Regions from separate parts of the Streptomyces sp. NPDC021562 genome, predicted to be linked through region 1. Evidence: riboswitches for the same ligand, from Rfam matches in the RefSeq annotation. Region 1 holds a riboswitch; each other region holds the start of a gene.

What was found. A riboswitch is a leader RNA that binds a small molecule or an ion and turns the genes downstream of it on or off. The one in region 1 is predicted to bind cyclic di-AMP.
Region 2: linked by a shared signal. The riboswitch ahead of AB0G52_RS20145 (transglycosylase SLT domain-containing protein) and the one ahead of AB0G52_RS32545 (M23 family metallopeptidase) in region 1 are both predicted to bind cyclic di-AMP.
Region 3: linked by a shared signal. The riboswitch ahead of AB0G52_RS02455 (M23 family metallopeptidase) and the one ahead of AB0G52_RS32545 (M23 family metallopeptidase) in region 1 are both predicted to bind cyclic di-AMP.

The regions. Positions count from the first base shown of each region.
Region 1 is NZ_JBFACN010000027.1:754-6,490, forward strand. It holds gene AB0G52_RS32535 (tyrosine-protein phosphatase) at 1-163, opposite strand, end outside; gene AB0G52_RS32540 (alpha-galactosidase) at 339-2,423, shown strand; cyclic di-AMP (ydaO/yuaA leader) riboswitch at 2,730-2,891, shown strand; gene AB0G52_RS32545 (M23 family metallopeptidase) at 2,896-3,840, shown strand; gene AB0G52_RS32550 (SGNH/GDSL hydrolase family protein) at 4,031-4,816, shown strand; gene AB0G52_RS32555 (TetR/AcrR family transcriptional regulator) at 4,866-5,468, opposite strand; gene AB0G52_RS32560 (N-acetyltransferase family protein) at 5,511-5,737, opposite strand, start outside.
Region 2 is NZ_JBFACN010000012.1:90,828-96,564, reverse strand. It holds gene AB0G52_RS20155 (ATP-grasp domain-containing protein) at 1-1,192, shown strand, start outside; gene AB0G52_RS20150 (HAD family hydrolase) at 1,559-2,365, shown strand; gene AB0G52_RS20145 (transglycosylase SLT domain-containing protein) at 2,381-2,863, opposite strand; cyclic di-AMP (ydaO/yuaA leader) riboswitch at 2,869-3,064, opposite strand; gene AB0G52_RS20140 (polyprenyl synthetase family protein) at 3,747-4,757, shown strand; gene AB0G52_RS20135 (outer membrane lipoprotein carrier protein LolA) at 5,147-5,737, shown strand, end outside.
Region 3 is NZ_JBFACN010000002.1:20,639-26,375, reverse strand. It holds gene ribA (GTP cyclohydrolase II) at 304-945, opposite strand; gene AB0G52_RS02470 (MarR family transcriptional regulator) at 1,094-1,618, opposite strand; gene AB0G52_RS02465 (dihydrofolate reductase family protein) at 1,764-2,903, shown strand; tRNA gene AB0G52_RS02460 (tRNA-Met) at 2,974-3,047, shown strand; cyclic di-AMP (ydaO/yuaA leader) riboswitch at 3,275-3,436, shown strand; gene AB0G52_RS02455 (M23 family metallopeptidase) at 3,444-4,475, shown strand; gene AB0G52_RS02450 (aldo/keto reductase) at 4,569-5,531, shown strand; gene AB0G52_RS02445 (PrsW family intramembrane metalloprotease) at 5,721-5,737, opposite strand, start outside.

The sequences.
Region 1 (5,737 bases):
CGAGGAACTGCGCGTCCTGCTCCGTCGCGTGCGCGAGGTGCCCGCTGCGGAACAGCACGCCGTGCCGCACCCGGCGCCCGTCCACGGTCGGCAGGCCGCCCACGTCACGGAAGTTGCGCACACCGGCCAGCTCGGGCTCGGTGGACGGGACCTGCTGCGTCACGGGGGCTCCTCCCGGCCGGCCCCGTCGGCGCGGCTCGTCGACGGGCACTGCGTCGACCATACGACATCGGTTTCCACAGGCAATGAGTTGTCCACAGACGTTGCCTCCGGGGCCCGCGGCCCTTGATGATGTTGGGGCTTGAGCGGATCTGTTGGCACCTGTGTGAGGTTTCTCGATGGTGGACATCGCCGAAAACGGTCGTACCTGGCTCCTGTCGGGCCCCGGGAGCAGCTACGCGCTGCATCTGACGGAGGCCGGCGAACTGCTTCACCTGCACTGGGGGCCGCGTATCCGGCTCGCCGACGCCGAGGCCCTCAGCACCCGGGTGCTGCCCGGCTACTGGCCCTTCGAGTCCCCGCTCGACGGCCGTGAGGAGTACCCCGTCGAGGGCGGCCCCCGCTTCGTGCGCCCCGCGCTGTCCGTGCGCACCGAGGAGCGCCGCGGCACGGAGTGGACCTTCGAGTCGTACGAGACGGCGGGCGACGCGGGCGACGAGGAACTGCGCCTGCGCTTCCGGGACGACGGGATCGTCATCACCCTGCACTACCGGATGCGCGGCGACGTCGTCGAGCGCTGGGTGACCGTCGGCAACGAGGGCCAGGCGCCCGTGGAGCTGCTGCGCGCCGACGCGGCCACCTGGACGCTGCCCGACCGCGAGGGCTGGCGGCTCTCCCAGCTGCACGGCCGCTGGGCCGCCGAGTCCCGGCTGGTCAGCACCCCGCTCACGTACGGCGAGAAGGTCATCGGCAGCCGTCGCGGCCACACCGGCCACCAGCACCTGCCCTGGGTCGCCCTGGAGACCGACGCCACCGAGGAGCACGGAGAGGTCTGGGGCTGCGCCCTCGGCTGGTCCGGGTCCTGGCGGATCGCCGTCGCCCAGCTTCCCGACGCGCGCGTGCAGATCACCGGCGGCGCCGGCTACGACGACTCGGGCCTGCTGATGCTGGCCGAGGGCGAGTCGTACACCAGCCCCGTGTTCGCGGCCCTGTGGTCCGACGGCGGCTTCGGCGGGGCGAGCCGGGCCTGGCACGCCTACCAGCGGGCGCACGTCATCCCCGACGCGGACCGGGACCGGCCGGTGCTGTTCAACTCGTGGGAGGCGACCACCTTCGACATCTCCGAGGAGCAGCAGGCCACCCTCGCCCGGCGGGCCGCCGCGATCGGCGTCGAGCTGTTCGTGGTGGACGACGGCTGGTTCGGCGCCCGCACCTCCGACCGCGCCGGCCTCGGCGACTGGACACCGAACCCGGACCGGTTCCCGAAGGGCCTGGCGCCCCTCGCCGAGTACGTGCACGCGCTCGGCATGCAGTTCGGCATCTGGGTCGAGCCCGAGATGGTCAACCCGGACAGCGAGCTGTACCGCGCGCACCCCGACTGGGTGCAGTACCAGCAGGGCCGGAAGCGCACGGAGCTGCGCAACCAGCTCGTCCTCAACCTCGCCCGCGAGGACGTCCAGGAGTACCTCTGGGAGCAGCTCGACGCCCTGCTGTCCAGCGCGCCCATCGACTACGTCAAGTGGGACTTCAACCGCTGCTTCACCGACGCGGGCTGGCCGGGCGAGCCCTACCCGCAGCGCCTGTGGGTGGACCACGTGCGGGGCCTGTACGCCCTGCTCGACCGGATCCGCGCGGCCCACCCGGACGTCGCCATCGAGTCCTGCTCCGGCGGCGGCGGCCGGATCGACCTCGGCATCATGAGCCGTACCGACGAGGTGTGGACCTCCGACAACACCGACCCGCTGGACCGGCTCGCCATCCAGCACGGCTTCAGCCAGATCCACCCCGCCCGGGTGATGTCCGCCTGGGTCACCGACAGCCCGAACCACCAGCTCAACGGCCGGGTCAGCTCGCTGCGTTTCCGGTTCGTCAGCTCCATGGCCGGGGCGCTCGGGGTGGGCGGCGACCTCTCGAAGTGGACCGAGGAGGAACTCGCCGAAGCCGGTCACTGGGTGGGGCTCTACAAGGAGATCCGGCCGCTGGTGCAGCGCGGCGAGCAGTTCCGGCTGCGGCCCCCGGCCGGCGGGCTCAGCGCGGTGCAGTACACGCTCGGCGACGAGACCGCCGTCCTCGCCTGGCTCCAGGCGCAGAGCTACGGCGAGCCGGTGCCGGCGCTCCGGCTCAGGGGCCTCGACCCGGAGGCGTCGTACGAATGCCGCGAAACGGGCGAAGTGCACCGCGGCGCCGTGCTGCTGCACCACGGGCTGCAGGTGGGGCTCAAGGGTGACCTGGATGCGGCAGTCATCCGACTCCGTCGCATCTGATCCTTCTGCCTGATTTGGTGCCTTCGTTCCAACTCGCTCTGGAATAGGGGGACGTGGCGTGACGTGCGTGAGGAGCGTCATATCGGTGACCGACCGTCGCGCGTCATGTCCACGTAATGGAGGTGCCTCACAAGGAATTCCCGGGAGCGGAAAAGGCCGGGATGCACGGAGGGTGACCGGGAATTCCCGTAACGGATCAACCGGAGCCAGGAGGTCGGGAACCGATCGCTTGTCCGGGTGCGTCCTGCTCGCTTACGTTCGCCACGCATCCGGACGGAACGCCGAATCCTGCCGCCGCCCGGAGTCCCCACACACTCACCCGTGCCCGGCAGGAGCGGGGGACCCACCAGGCAAGACCGCCTGTTCCGGTTCCCGGGACAGGCCAGGGGTGTAGTCACGCCTTCCGGCGTGGCCGGGCAGCTCCAGCCCGAACCCGACAGCTCACCTCGCAGGCGCCGGAGAGGAACGCGCCATGCCCGCGAGGGGTAAGCACCGCCGCCCGAAGACCCAGCGTCTCACCCGTTCGATGGCCGTCGCCGGAACCGGTGGCGCCGCGCTGGCCCTGCCGCTCATGGGGGCCACCGGCGCCCACGCGGCCACCGCGCAGTCCGTCTCCGCGAAGGCTCCGCAGGCGCTGCCGGCCGTCGCGAAGGCGGCGCCCGGGAAGGCGACCGTACGGACGTCCGCCGCCGCGCGTTCCGCGCACCGCACGTACACCGTGGTGCCGGGCGACTGCCTCTCGGAGATCGCGCGCGACCAGCACATCAGCGGGGGCTGGCACCGGCTCTACGCCGACAACCGGCAGGCCGTCGGAGACAACCCCTCGCTGATCCACCCCGGCCTCGAGCTCACGCTCGGCGGCCGCGGCGCCACGACCACCGGTACCGCCGACTCCGGTGCCCGGCCCGAGGCGCACTCGGCCACCTCGCCGGCCGCCTCGTCTCCGGCGGCCACCCCGTCCGTGCCGTCCACCCCGTCGACCCCGGACGACTCGACGGCGGCCGCCTCCGGACACGTCCTCCCGGTCAGCGGCGCCACCGTCGGCACCGGCTACCACGTGCCGGGCGCCATGTGGTCCAGCGGCTACCACACCGGCGTCGACTTCGTCGTGCCCACCGGCACCCCCGTCAAGGCCGTCGGTGCCGGCACGGTCGTCACGGCCGGCTGGGGCGGCGCCTACGGCAACCAGGTCGTCATCCGGCTCGCCGACGGCTACTACGCGCAGTACGGTCACCTCTCCGCGCTCTCCGTCTCGGCCGGCCAGACCGTGACCGCGGGCCAGCAGGTCGGCCTCTCCGGCGCGACCGGCAACGTGACCGGCCCGCACCTGCACTTCGAGATCCGTACCACCCCCGACTACGGCTCGGACGTGGACCCGGTCGCCTACCTCCGCTCGAAGGGCCTCGCCGTCGGCTGACGGCCGCCCCCGTCGGCCCGGCAATCATCGCGTCAACGTCGCTGAGCAGGCCGTTATTCCAGCCTTGGCCCACTATTTAAAGGTGTCTTATCTCACCGATCGTCAACCCTTTATTACGGTCGCGTAGGTCACAGTCAAAGGTGAATCATGATCCGACGTGGCAGACGATTCGAAGAGTGACAACGCATCAGTGATCGGGTCGTACGTGGCGCTGGGGGACAGCTTCAGCGAGGGCGTCGGCGACCCGGGCCCCGACGGGGCGTTCGTCGGCTGGGCCGACCGGTTCGCGGTACTGCTGTCGGACCGGCGCCCCGAGGACGACTTCCAGTACACCAACCTCGCCGTGCGCGGGAAACTGCTCGACCAGATCGTGGCGGACCAGGTGCCCAAGGCCCTGGAACTCGCCCCGGACCTGGTCTCCTTCTGCGCCGGCGGCAACGACATCATCCGTCCCGGCACCGATCCGGACGAGGTGGCCGAGCGGTTCGAGCGGGCCGTGGTCCGGCTGACCGGGGCCATCGGCACGGTCATGGTGACCACCGGCTTCGACACCCGCAACGTGCCCGTCCTCAAACACCTGCGCGGCAAGATCGCCACCTACAACGGTCATGTGCGGGCGATCGCCGACCGGTACGGCTGCCCCGTGCTGGACCTGTGGTCCCTGAAGACCGTGCAGGACCGGCGGGCCTGGGACGACGACCGGCTGCACCTCTCTCCCGAGGGGCACACGCGGGTGGCGCTGCGGGCCGGTCAGGTGCTCGGCATCGAGGTCCCCGCGGACCCCGACCAGCCCTGGCCGCCGCTGCCGCCCCGCGGCACCCTCGAGATCCGCCGCGACGACGTGCACTGGGCCCGCGAGTACCTGGTCCCGTGGATCGGGCGACGGCTGCGCGGCGAGTCCTCGGGGGACCACGTCACGGCCAAGGGCGCGCTCTCGCCGGACGACATCAAGATGCGGATCGCTGCCGTGGCCTGAGGCGCCCGCCCGCGGGGCGGGCCGGCGGCGGCCCTCTGGGGGCCGCCTCTCACTGCCCCGCGGGCAGCCCCAGTTCCCTGGCCAGCGCCTCGTCGGCCCACTCCTGCGCCCGGGAGCGCGGTACGGCGCCCGGGTAGGAGGTGAGCTGGACGGCGAGCCCGTCGAGCAGGGCCGTCAGCCGCAGGGCCGTGGCCATCGGGTCGGGGCACCGGAACTCACCGGCGGCCACCCCCTCGGCGATGACCTCGGCGAGCGCGGCCTTCCACTGCTGGTCCAGACTGCGGGTCACGTCCCGCAGAGCGGGTTCGCGCAGCGCCACCGCCCAGCCCTCGATCCACAGCCGCCACCCCTTGGCCTGCCCGGTCGGCGCGTACCAGCGCACCGCCGCCCGCAGCCGGCGCAGCGCCGACGTCCGGCGGCCGAGGAGCCGGCGCAGATGCGCGAGATCGCCCTCGGCGGCGTGGGTGAACGCGGCGGCGACCAGCTTCTCCTTGGTGGAGAAGTGGTACAGCACCAGAGCGTTGCTCACGCCGAGCGCCGACGCGACGTCGGCGATGCGCACCGCCGCCACGCCCCGCGCCTCGATCTGCTCGACGGCGGCCCGCAGCAGCTCCTCGCGCCGCTCGGCCACACTCAACCGCACTCTCGCCACGCGGTCACCCTAATCGGTCGTCCCGCCACCCGCGTCGCGGTCTCAGGACAGCGGCAGCCGCATGAGCGTCAGGTCCAGCCAGCGGCCGAACTTGGTGCCCACCTCCCGGACCGTTCCGGCGTGTTCGAAGCCGAACCGCTCGTGCAGCCGGACGGACGGGTCGTTCCGGGCCTCGATACCGGCGATCATCACATGGTGGCCCGCCTCGCGCGCCGCGGCGATCAGCGCGGCCAGCAGCGCGGAGCCGATGCCGAGTCCCTGGCTGCCCT
Region 2 (5,737 bases), on a different contig from region 1:
CTATCCGCTGCACCACGGCGGGGTCGGCGCGATACGCAGTCTGGGCCGCCTCGGTGTGCCCATGTACGCGATCACCGAGGATCCGTACACACCCGCGGCCTCCTCTCGGTATCTCACGCGGGCGTTCGTGTGGCCGACGACAGGCGCCGAGGAACCGGATCATCTCGTCGAGGGACTGCTGCGCATCGGCCGCCGTATCGGCCGTCCGACCGTGCTGATCCCCACCGACGAGGAGGCCGCCGTCCTGATCGCCGAGCACCAGGACGCGCTCGGCGACCGTTTCCTCTTCCCGCGCGTGGAGCCCGGACTGCCGCGTCGGCTGGCCAGCAAGCAGGGGCTGCACGACCTGTGCGTGGAACACGGCATTCCCAGTCCGGAGGCCGCCTTCCCGCAGTCGTACGACGAGATCGTCGACTTCGCGGAGAAGGCACGCTTCCCGATCGTGGCCAAGAACCGCGAGGCGTTCGTCCGGCGCAAACAGCCCGCCGTCAACGGCACGACACGGATCACCACTCGCGAGGGACTGCTCGCCCTCGCCCGTGACTGGGGTCCCCGTCCGGGTGTCATCCTCCAGGAGTACCTGCCGCGGGAGGAGGCCGAGGACTGGATCGTGCACGCCTACTTCGACGCCGACTCCACCCCGCGCGCGCTGTTCACCGGGGTGAAGGTGCGTTCCTGGCCACCGCACGCGGGCATGACCGCGAACGCGTACGTCGTGGACAACCCGGAACTCGCGGACCTCGCCGCGCGTTTCATCAAACAGATCGGCTTCACCGGCGTCATCGACCTCGACCTGCGCTTCGACCGTCGCGACGGGCAGTACAAGCTGCTCGACTTCAACCCGCGCATGGGCGCCCAGTTCCGGCTCTTCGAGAGCGACACGGGTGTGGACGTGGTCCGCGCCATGCACCTGGATCTGACCGGGCGCCGCGTCCCGGAGGGGGAGCAGCGCGCCGGTCACCGGTACGTCGTGGAGAACATCGACCTGCCCGCCCTCCTGGCCTACCGCCGCAGCGGCTATACGACGCCGCACGCGCCCGGACGGCCGAGCGGCACCGAGCTGGCCTGGCTGGCGGGCGACGACCCGCTGCCGTTCGTCACGATGCTCGCGCGGTTCGTGCGTCCCGGGGCGAAGCACCTCTACCAGATGTGGCGGACCAACCGGCGCGGCTCCGGCACCTCCCGGAGGTAGGCGCCACGTTTCGGCGCCGGACCGGACACCCGCCCCTGACGCTCGCCGCGCCGACGTCCAGTTCGGCGGCGTCACCGTCCCCGTCGAACCGGAGTCCTATCCGCGAGCACGTCCTGCCCGGATCCGCCAGGCGCCTTTCGGCCCGGTCCTGGCGCTCGGCGTCGTGCCAGGTCGCCACGTCAAGGCGGTGGTCGTCGGCGTCGGCCGCAGGAAACCTCTCCGGCCCCCGGCCGGCGCCTCCCGCAGCCGCGCCCGCGCAGACGTCACCGGCCGCACTGACGGCGCCTCACCACCGAGACGGCGGACGCCACTTGAGGCCGAAACGCACCGTGAGTCTCAGGGGCGTGCCGTCCGTATTCTCTGATCATGGTCGCACCTTCCCCGTACTCGCTGATCGCCACCGACCTGGACGGCACGCTGCTGCGTGCCGACGACACCCTGTCGGACCGGTCGCTCGCCGCCCTGGCGCGGGCCGGCCGGGCCGGTGCCACGCACCTCGTGGTGACCGGCCGCCCCGCGCCGAGAGTGCGCCCGCTCCTCGACGATCTCGGCTGCACGGGACTCGCGGTCTGCGGCCAGGGCGCGCAGGTGTACGACGCCGGCACGCACCGTCTGCTGTGGTCGGTCACCCTGGACCGGGAACTGGCGGAGACCGCGCTCGGCAAGGTCGAGGCCGAGGTCGGCCAGGTGTACGCGGCGGTCGATCAGGACGGCGTGGACGGGCTCACGCTCATCGAACCGGGCTACCTGATGCCCCACCCCACGCTGCCCGCCCTGCGCGTGGACCGGCGTGACGACCTGTGGTGCGCGCCCATCAGCAAGGTGCTGCTGCGCCACCACACCCTGTCCGACGACGAACTGGCGGCGACCGCCCGCGCGGTGGTGGGTTCGCTGGCGACGGTCACCATGTCGGGACCGGGGACGGTGGAGCTCCAGCCGTGCGGGGTGACCAAGGCGACCGGGCTGGCGCTGGCCGCCGACCACCTGGGGCTGTGCCCCGAACGGGCCATCGCCTTCGGTGACATGCCCAACGACATCCCGATGTTCGACTGGGCGGCCTACGGAGTGGCCATGGCCAACGCGCACCCCGAGCTCCGGGCGAGGGCCGACGAGATCACCACGTCGAACGAGGACGACGGCATCGCCGTCGTCCTCGAAAGACTCTTCGTCTGATGCGGGGCGCGCCGGTCAGTACGCGCCGTGGACGTTGTCGATCGAGCCGTACCGCGCGGCGGCGTAGTTGCAGGCGGCGGTGATGTTCGCGACCGGGTCGTAGATGTCGAAGGACGTGCCCGCCACGTGGTACGCGTTGAACGTCGGGTCGATCACCTGGAGCAGGCCCTTGGACGGGATGCCGGCGGCCGCGTTGGAGTCCCAGAGGTTGATGGCCCGCGGGTTGCCGGACGACTCGCGGATCACGTTGCGGTAGATGCCGTTGTAGGTGCCCGGGATGCCCTTCTGGGCCATGATCGCGAGCGACTCGCGGATCCAGCCGTCGAGGTTGTTCGGGTACCCGGCGGGCGTCGTCGAGGCCGTGACGGCGGTGGTGGGGGTGGCGGCGGAGGCGTCGGCCGCGCCGATGAGCGGAAGGGCGAGTACGGCGGCGCCGGTACCGGCGGCGGCGAGCGTGCGGGCGATGCGGGTGCGGCGGGACTGGGCGGCAGCAGGCATGGCGAAGTTCCTCTCCGTCGCCTGCGAGGTGAGCTGTCGGGTTCGGGCTCGGGGAGTGCCCGGTCGCGTCACCCGAAGGCGACGCGACTTCACCCCTAGCCGGTCCGGGACGGCGTCCGTCGATGACGGCGGCCGCCCGGTCCGGCGACTTACCTGGGTCCCCCGCTCCTGCCGTGCGAATGAACTCGTCGATGGGTTGGGCCGGGCGGCGGCAGGATTCGGCGTCCGCCCGGCGAGCGGGAACGTATGCGAGAGCACATGTCCGGAACAAGTGGTGGATTCACACAACGCGCCGATTGACCTTGATCTGAGGCGTATGGGGCACTTGATCCTTTGCGGTTGCCAAGCCTCAACTGGCGCACAGGGAAAGGCGAGGCAGGGCGTCGTGCGGCGTGCGGGACACGGGGGTCCGAGTGACCTACTTCACGAAACCGCAATCACGGCAAAAAGGGCATGAGGGATTAGTTGAATCCGTCCGCGTCGCCCAGGGATTCGGTGATTGTCCTAATTGTCTTATTGAATGGAATTGCGGCTCTAGGGAGTGAATGAGTCATTCGGGCGTCATTCGTCGGGCGTGGTCGACGTGTTGACGGCCGATTGCGTCAAGGCCGCGCGGAGCGCCGGGAATTCCCGAGGGGTGGCGTGCGTGATCCTGGTCACCCGGGGAGAGTGCGTCCAGGTGGGTGACATCGGCCAAGTCGGTGGATGTCATGTCTTATCATCTGATCAAAAACATACCGGTCGTGATCCGATGGTGCCCGGGGCGTAACCGTGGGCGCCCTCGGTGATCGAAACCTGACCGGATACGCTGACTTGAGTGATGGCAGCGACCTATCGACAAACCGTGTAATCGCCAGTGGACACCAGCAGACAGGAGACCCTCGTGACCGTCGTCGGGCCGTTCGGGCTGAGCGTGCGGGACCAGGCTCTGGAAGCCGATGTCCAGGCCGGATTGGCGGCTGTCGAGGAAGGCCTGCTAGAGGCCACCAAGAGCGAGGTCCCCTTCATCACGGAGGCCGCGCAGCACCTCGTACGGGCTGGCGGCAAGCGGTTCCGGCCGCTGCTGGTGATGCTCGCCGCGCAGTTCGGCGACCCCTACGCACCGGGTGTCGTGCCGTCGGCCGTCGTCGTCGAGCTGACCCACCTCGCCACCCTGTACCACGACGACGTCATGGACGAGGCCGCCGTGCGGCGCGGTGTGGACAGCGCCAACACCCGCTGGGGCAACTCCGTCGCCGTCCTCACCGGCGACTTCCTGTTCGCGCGTGCCTCGCAGATCCTCGCCGACCTCGGGCCCGAGGCGGTCCGCGTTCAGGCCCTCGCGTTCGAGCGGCTGGTGACCGGCCAGATCCTGGAGACGGCGGGGCCTTCGGACGGGCGCGACCCGGTCGACCACTACCTCGACGTCCTCGGCGGCAAGACGGGCTCGCTGGTGGCGGTCTCCTGCCGTTTCGGCGCGATGATGTCCGGTGCCGACGAGACGGTCGTGGACGTCCTCACCCAGTACGGCGAACGCCTCGGAGTCGCCTTCCAGCTCGCCGACGACGTCCTCGACATCGCCTCCGACTCGCACGAGTCCGGCAAGACCCCGGGCACGGACCTCCGCGAGGGCGTTCCCACCCTCCCCGTGCTGCGGCTGCGGGAGCGGGCGGCCCGGCTGGGGCTGGCCGAGGACATCGCGCTGTGCGAGCTGCTGGACTCCGACCTCACCGACGACGCCCGGCACGCGCAGGCGCTCGCCGCGCTGCGGGTGAACCCGGCGCTGGAGGAGGCGCGCCGGGACGCCGTCCGGTACGCGGAGGAGGCGCGGGCCGCGCTCGCACCGCTGCCCGACTGCGACCCGAAGGTGACGCTGGTGGAGCTGTGCGACGCGGTGGTGCACCGGGCCGGCTAGTCCCGGCACCCTGCCGACCGTGCGGGCCCTGCCGACCGTGCGGGCCCTGCCGACCGTGCGGACCCGTCGGTTCTGCCCGGGGACCGGGCCGGCCTGCGGCCCGACGGCACCTGCCGGCACCTGTCACCTCCTGTGACACACCGGCCTCCGGCATCCCGCGGGAGGCGTTCGCACCGCTTGACCCCTACGGGTCGGTGGAGGCGCCGACCCCCTCGTGTCATACCGCAGTCGTACGCGGAGTTGGCTCCCCGGTCTGACGCCTGAACGCCTCCGATTTGGTGAGATGGAAACCACGGAAATCACCACCGCTCACCGATTCGGGTGAGAATGGCGGCTCAGGGTGGGACACGTGCGAGACGGCCGCCGCCGACGACGGAGGTAAGGCACACATGGCACCGTACGAATCCGACGACAGCGCGGGGATCGCGCAGGCCGACGACGAGCGGCGCGCCGAACGGCGGCGCAAGGCCACGCGGTACGTCGTGCCGGTCACGGTGGTGGGGGTGGCCGCGGCCACGATCGGCCTGGTCCCGGCGCTCGCCGACTCCGGTGACCCCCACCTGCCGAAGATCAGCGCGCAGGAACTCATCAACAAGATCGCAAAGTCGGACGTGCAGCAGCTGTCCGGCACTGTGAAGATCAGCACCGACCTCGGCCTGCCCGACCTCGGCGGCCTGGAGAGCAGCCTGCTGTCCGGCGCCACCCAGGGCGGCGGCGCCGGCTCCTCCGCCGACCCCACCGCCAAGCTCACCGAACTGGCCTCCGGCACGCACACCCTGCGCGTGGCCGCCGACGGACCCGAGAAGCAGAAGGTGTCGCTGCTGGAGAGCGGCGCCGAGTACAGCCTCATCCACAACGGCACGGACGTCTGGGGCTACGACAGCAAGTCCGACGAGGTCTACCACTCCACCGTCGCGGACTCCGGCAAGGAGCGCCACGCAGCCCCGGCCACGCCCAAGGACTTCGCCGACGAGGTGCTC
Region 3 (5,737 bases), on a different contig from region 1:
CGGCGCTGCGGTTGCGAAGATCCCGCGATAGGTGCTGGGACCCGTCGCGGGGGTGACAGGGTCACAGTTGGGAGTGAGACATCGATCACCCGCATTCGTGGTCACCACCAGCGGGGTGCGGCCCGAACCGAATTCCCGGGGAGAGGGCTGTGTCTTCCCGACGCCGACGGGGCAGGCCGTGTGCGGCCCGGAGCTGGGGGAAGCTCTGCCACCAGGGCTCGCCGAGACGACTCTGGCCGCGCGTGGCGGCGATGACCGGAGCGCCGCCCAGGTCCTCGCGAACCGGTCCGGCCGGCCGGGTGTTCAGCCCGCGTTGAGTTCCGTCAGTTCCGCCAGGGGCAGGGTGTGCTGGGTGTGCAGGACCTTGGCGCGCAGGTAGCGGACGTTGTGGGCGGTGCTGAAGACGCCGGTCGGGACGCGGTCGCGGACGGTGATGCCGAGGGTGCGCAACTGCTCGGCCTTGTCGGGGTTGTTGGAGAGCAGGTCCAGCTCGCCGTGGCCGAGGGCCTGGAGCATCTGGGCGGCGGCGGTGTAGTCGCGGGCGTCCTCGGGCAGGCCGAGGGCGGCGTTCGCCTCGTAGGTGTCGAGGCCCTGGTCCTGGAGGGCGTACGCGTCGAGCTTGTTGTAGAGGCCGATGCCGCGGCCCTCCTGGCGCAGGTACAGCAGGACGCCGCCGCGCTCGGCGATGCGTTCGACGGCCTCGCGCAGCTGGGGTCCGCAGTCGCAGCGGGCCGAGCCGAAGACGTCGCCGGTGAGGCACTCGGAGTGCAGGCGGACCAGCGGGAGGGTGCCCGGTGCGGGCTCGCCCAGGACGACGGCGACGTGTTCCTGACCGTCGGTCAGGCCGTGGAAGGTGACGAGTTCGGCGTTGACGCTGTAGCCGTCGGTGAAGCGCAGCGGGACCCGGACGCGGGCGCGCTGGGTGGCGGCGGGGAAGTCGGTCATCGGGGTCTCCAGTGTCCGGGTGCAGGACGGCTGTCCCGTGCGGGACGCGTGCTCCTGCTTCAGATTTGAAGCAGATCCACGGCTGGAACCATACCCCATGCTTTAAATTTGAAGCAACAGGTTTCCGGGCGGCCCGCGAAATCGGGGTTCACGAACCGGAACACGGCGACGACGAGCGCCGCCGCCACGGCACCTCGTCGGAGGTCGGCCGCGGCTTCTCGTCCCCCTCCAGCGCCCGCGCGATCACGGAGCTGATCTCCTCCAGCTGCGTGACCTGCTCCTCGGAGAGGTGGTCGAACACCGCCGCGCGCACCGTCTCCACGTGCCCGGGCGCCGTGCGCTCCAGGGCCGCCATGCCCTTGTCCGTCAGGATCGCGAAACTGCTCCGCTTGTCCCACTGGCAGTCCTCGCGCCGGATCAGCCCGTCCTTCTCCAGCCGGGTCACGGCGTAGGTCAGCCGGCTTCGGGTGATCTTGGACCTGGCGGCGAGATCGGTCATCCGCAGCTTGCGCTCCGGTTCCTCGGAGAGGTTGGCCAGAATGCCGTAGTAGAGGTGCGGCATGCCGGCGTCCTGCTGGAGCTGGCGGTCGATCGCGTCCTCCAGGAGGTGGGTCGCCGCCATGAACGCGCGCCAGGCGCGCTGCTCCTTCGGCGTGAGCCAGCGAGTCGTCATGGGACCAGTGTAGGTTTGTTTCAAACTTTAACCAAGCGTCCGGTTCACACCCCGCCGACCGTCGAGAGTGGTCCAGCCGACCGCCGAGAGTGGTTCCGCCGACCGCGGGAGTGGTCCCGCCCGCCGCCGAGAGTGAGCGCGTCCGATGCCGTACCCCCACGTCCTGCTGTCCGCCGCCGTCTCCCTGGACGGCTACCTCGACGACACCGGCCCCGAACGGCTGCTGCTCTCCTCGCCGGCCGACTTCGACCGGGTCGATGAGGTGAGGGCCGGCTCCGACGCCATCCTGATCGGCGCCGGCACGATCCGCGCGGACAACCCACGGCTCCTGGTGTACTCCGAGGCCCGCCGTGCCGCCCGGATCGCCGCCGGCCGGCCCGAGTACCCCCTCAAGGTCACGGTCACCGCGACCGGCGACCTCGACCCGGGCGCGAAGTTCTGGCACACGGGCGGCGACAAGCTCGTCTGCACGACCGACTCGGGCGCGGAGCGGGCGGCCGCCCTGGGCATCGCCGCCGACATCGTCCCGCTGGGCCCCGAGCTCGACTGGCCCGCGCTGCTGACCCACCTCCACGACGTCCGCGGTGTGGCCCGCCTGATGGTGGAGGGCGGCGGCACCGTCCACACCCAGCTGCTCCAGCGGGGCCTGGCCGACGAGCTCCAGCTGGTCCTCGCCCCGGTCTTCGTGGGCGACCCGAAGGCGCCGCGCCTGTTCGGTCCCGGCGGCTACCAGGCCGGACGGCTGCGCCTGGTGGAGACCCGCCGTATCGAGGACGTCGTCCTGATGCGCTACGAGCCCACCGCCCCCGGCGCGGGCGGCTCAGTGTCCGCCGCCGACCGCCACTGGCTGCGGCTCGCGTGCGAGCTGGCGGCCCAGTGCCCGCCCTCGGCGACGGCGTTCAGCGTCGGCGCGGTGGTGGTCGCCGCCGACGGCACGGAACTGGCCCGCGGCCACTCCAGGGAGGCGGGCGACCCGGTGGCCCACGCGGAGGAGGCGGCCCTCGCCAAGATCGACCCCGCCGACCCCCGGCTGGCCACGGCCACCGTCTACACCAGCCTGGAGCCCTGCACCCACCGCGCCTCCCGTCCCCACCCCTGCGCGGAGCTGATCCTCGGCGCGGGTGTGCGCCGGGTGGTCACGGCCTGGCGCGAGCCGGACACGTTCGTGCGGGCGGCGGACGGGACGGGGATGCTGCGGGAGCGGGGGGTGTCGGTGGTGGTCCTGGCCGAGTACGAGGCCCTGGCCAAGGCGCCGAACGCGCACCTGGAACGGCCCCGCGGCTAGGCCTCCGCGCGGCGGCGCTCGTAACCCGTGTGACTCGCACTCTTCGGATGGCGTATGCTGGTGTCACCGACGCGGGGTGGAGCAGCTCGGTAGCTCGCTGGGCTCATAACCCAGAGGTCGCAGGTTCAAATCCTGTCCCCGCTACTGAAACTCAGGGCCGGAATCCAGATCACGGATTCCGGCCCTGAGGCGTGTCCGGGCGCGTGTTTCTTGAATGCGTGGTCAACTCGACCGTTTTTGGCCGGTCGTGGCAGGTAAGTCCACCCTGTGGAAGCTTAATGATCAAGGCGAATGGCTTGGAATCTTACCTCCGGGTCTATTAACGTTCGATAACGCAGCGCGGTCGTCCCAGCCGTCACCCGAGATGGCTCCGTGCGCACGCGCCGAATCCCGTCAAGGGAACCGGGGAACCACCACCTTGGGGTGAATCGCACGGCTGCCGCCGAGTACGAATCGGTCGGTATACGCGCGTAGGAGACCTTCCTGCTCCGAACCCGTCAGCTAACCCGGTAGGCGGCGGAAGGAAAGGAGTGCGCCCGCGTGGCGTCCAACCGGCCTGCTCCGACAGCCCCGTTCGTGCCCAGCCAGCGGCAGCCCGACACCTTCGGTTACGGCACCTACCGCACCGACGAGGGCCCCTGGGAGGAGTGGAACCCCACCGAGGAGTCCCTCGCCCCCGAGCGCGGCCGGCACCGGATCGCCAAGCAGCGCGGCGGCGGACTCGCCCGCAGCTCCACGGTCCTCGGCGTCGGTGTCATCGCCGCCGTCGGCGCGGGCGGCATGGCCAGCGCCAACACCGGCCACCCGCCGGTCTCCATCTCCCTGCCGGACCTGCCCTCCGTCGACTCCCTGCTGGGCGACGGCGGCGGCCACCAGGCCACGCAGACGGCGCTGAGCAGCGTCACCACGACGGCCGCCACGGACGGGGACTCCTCGTCCGACGCCGGCGAGGCGCTGCGCAGCCGCATCATCGCCCAGGCCGAGCGGCAGCAGAACCAGCTGGACACCAAGGCCGGCGCCAAGGCCGTGGCCGCCGCCGACAGGGCGCTGGCCGCCGCGGAGGCGAAGGCGGAACAGGCCGCGGCCGCCAAGGCCGGCGCCGCCAAGGAGAAGGCGGTGGCCGCCGCCGCGCAGAAGGCCGAGCAGGCCCGGATCGCGGCGCTGGCCAAGCAGTACACGCTGCCGGTCGTGTCGTACACGATCACCGGCACCTTCGGTCAGGCCGGCTCCATGTGGTCCTCCGGCTACCACACCGGCCTCGACTTCGCCGCGCCCACCGGCACGCTGATCAAGGCCGTCCACGGCGGCACGATCACCGAGGCGGGCTGGGCCGGCTCCTACGGCTACCGCACGATCCTCACCCTCGACGACGGCACCGAGCTGTGGTTCTGCCACCAGTCGTCGATCGGCGTCAAGGTCGGCCAGAAGGTCGCCACCGGCGACGTCATCGGCCGCGTGGGCGCCACCGGCAACGTCACCGGCCCGCACCTCCACCTCGAGGTCCACCCCGGCGGCCAGCCCACCGGCATCGACCCGATGACCTGGCTGCGTGGCAAGGGCCTCAACCCCTGACGCACCTCCACCGGCCCCGGCGGGCCTCCCGCTTTTACGAGAACTTCGTACTGCCTGGGATGGCCCGCCTGCCGCGCCGCGTTGGAATGGAGCATGACTGCTTCTTCCGCATCCCCTGTCCTCCGTAAGCTCGGCGCCTCCGACCTGGAGGTGTTCCCGCTCGCCCTCGGCGGCAACGTCTTCGGCTGGACCGCCGACGAGGCCACCTCCTTCGCCGTCCTCGACGCGTACACCGCCGCGGGCGGCAACTTCGTCGACACCGCCGACTCCTACTCCGCCTGGGTCGAGGGCAACCAGGGCGGCGAGTCCGAGACGATCATCGGCAAGTGGCTCAAGGCGCGCGGCAACCGCGACGACGTGGTCGTCGCGACTAAGGTCAGCCAGCACCCCGCGTACCAGGGTCTGTCGGCCGCCAACATCAAGGCCGCCGCCGACGCGTCCCTGCGCCGCCTCGACACCGACCACATCGACCTCTACTACACCCACTTCGACAAGCCCGAGGTACCGGTGGAGGAGATCATCGGAGCGCTGGACGAGCTGGTGCGCGCCGGCAAGGTCCGGCACATCGCCGCGTCCAACATCAGCGCCGAGCGGCTCCAGGAGTCCCTGGACTTCTCCGACCGCGAGGGCCTGGCCCGGTACGTGGCCCTCCAGCCGCACTACAACCTGGTCTCCCGCGACACCTACGAGGGCCCCCTCCAGGACCTCGCCTCCCGTACCGGCCTCGCCGCGGTCCCGTACTTCGCCCTCGCCTCCGGTTTCCTCACCGGCAAGTACCGCCCCGGCACGACGGTCGACAGCGCCCGGGCGGGCGGCGCCGCCAAGTACCTGGAGTCCGAGCGCGGCCAGCGGGTGCTGGTGGCCCTGGACGAGATCGCCGAGGCCCACGCGGCGCCCGTCCCGGCGGTCGCCCTGGCCTGGCTGGCGGCCCAGCCCACCGTCACGGCCCCCATCGCCTCGGCCCGCACGGTGGAGCAGCTCCCGGCCCTCCTCGCCGTGGCGGACCTGACCCTGACGGAGGAGGAACTGCAGAAGCTGACGCGGGCTTCGGCCTGACGGCGACGGCGCACCGCTACGGCGACCGCGACGGGGCGGTGGCCCGGCTGCCCTCCGCCCCCGGTCCTCTCCCCGGGGGCGGCTGCATGTGCCGGTGCCGCGGGGTCGGCCGCGCGCCCCGGCGGCGCACGGTACGTGCACGACGGGCGTCCCGGTGGTGCCGGGCCGGCCCCCGCCTTCCCCCGGCCCCTACGACCGGTACGGGT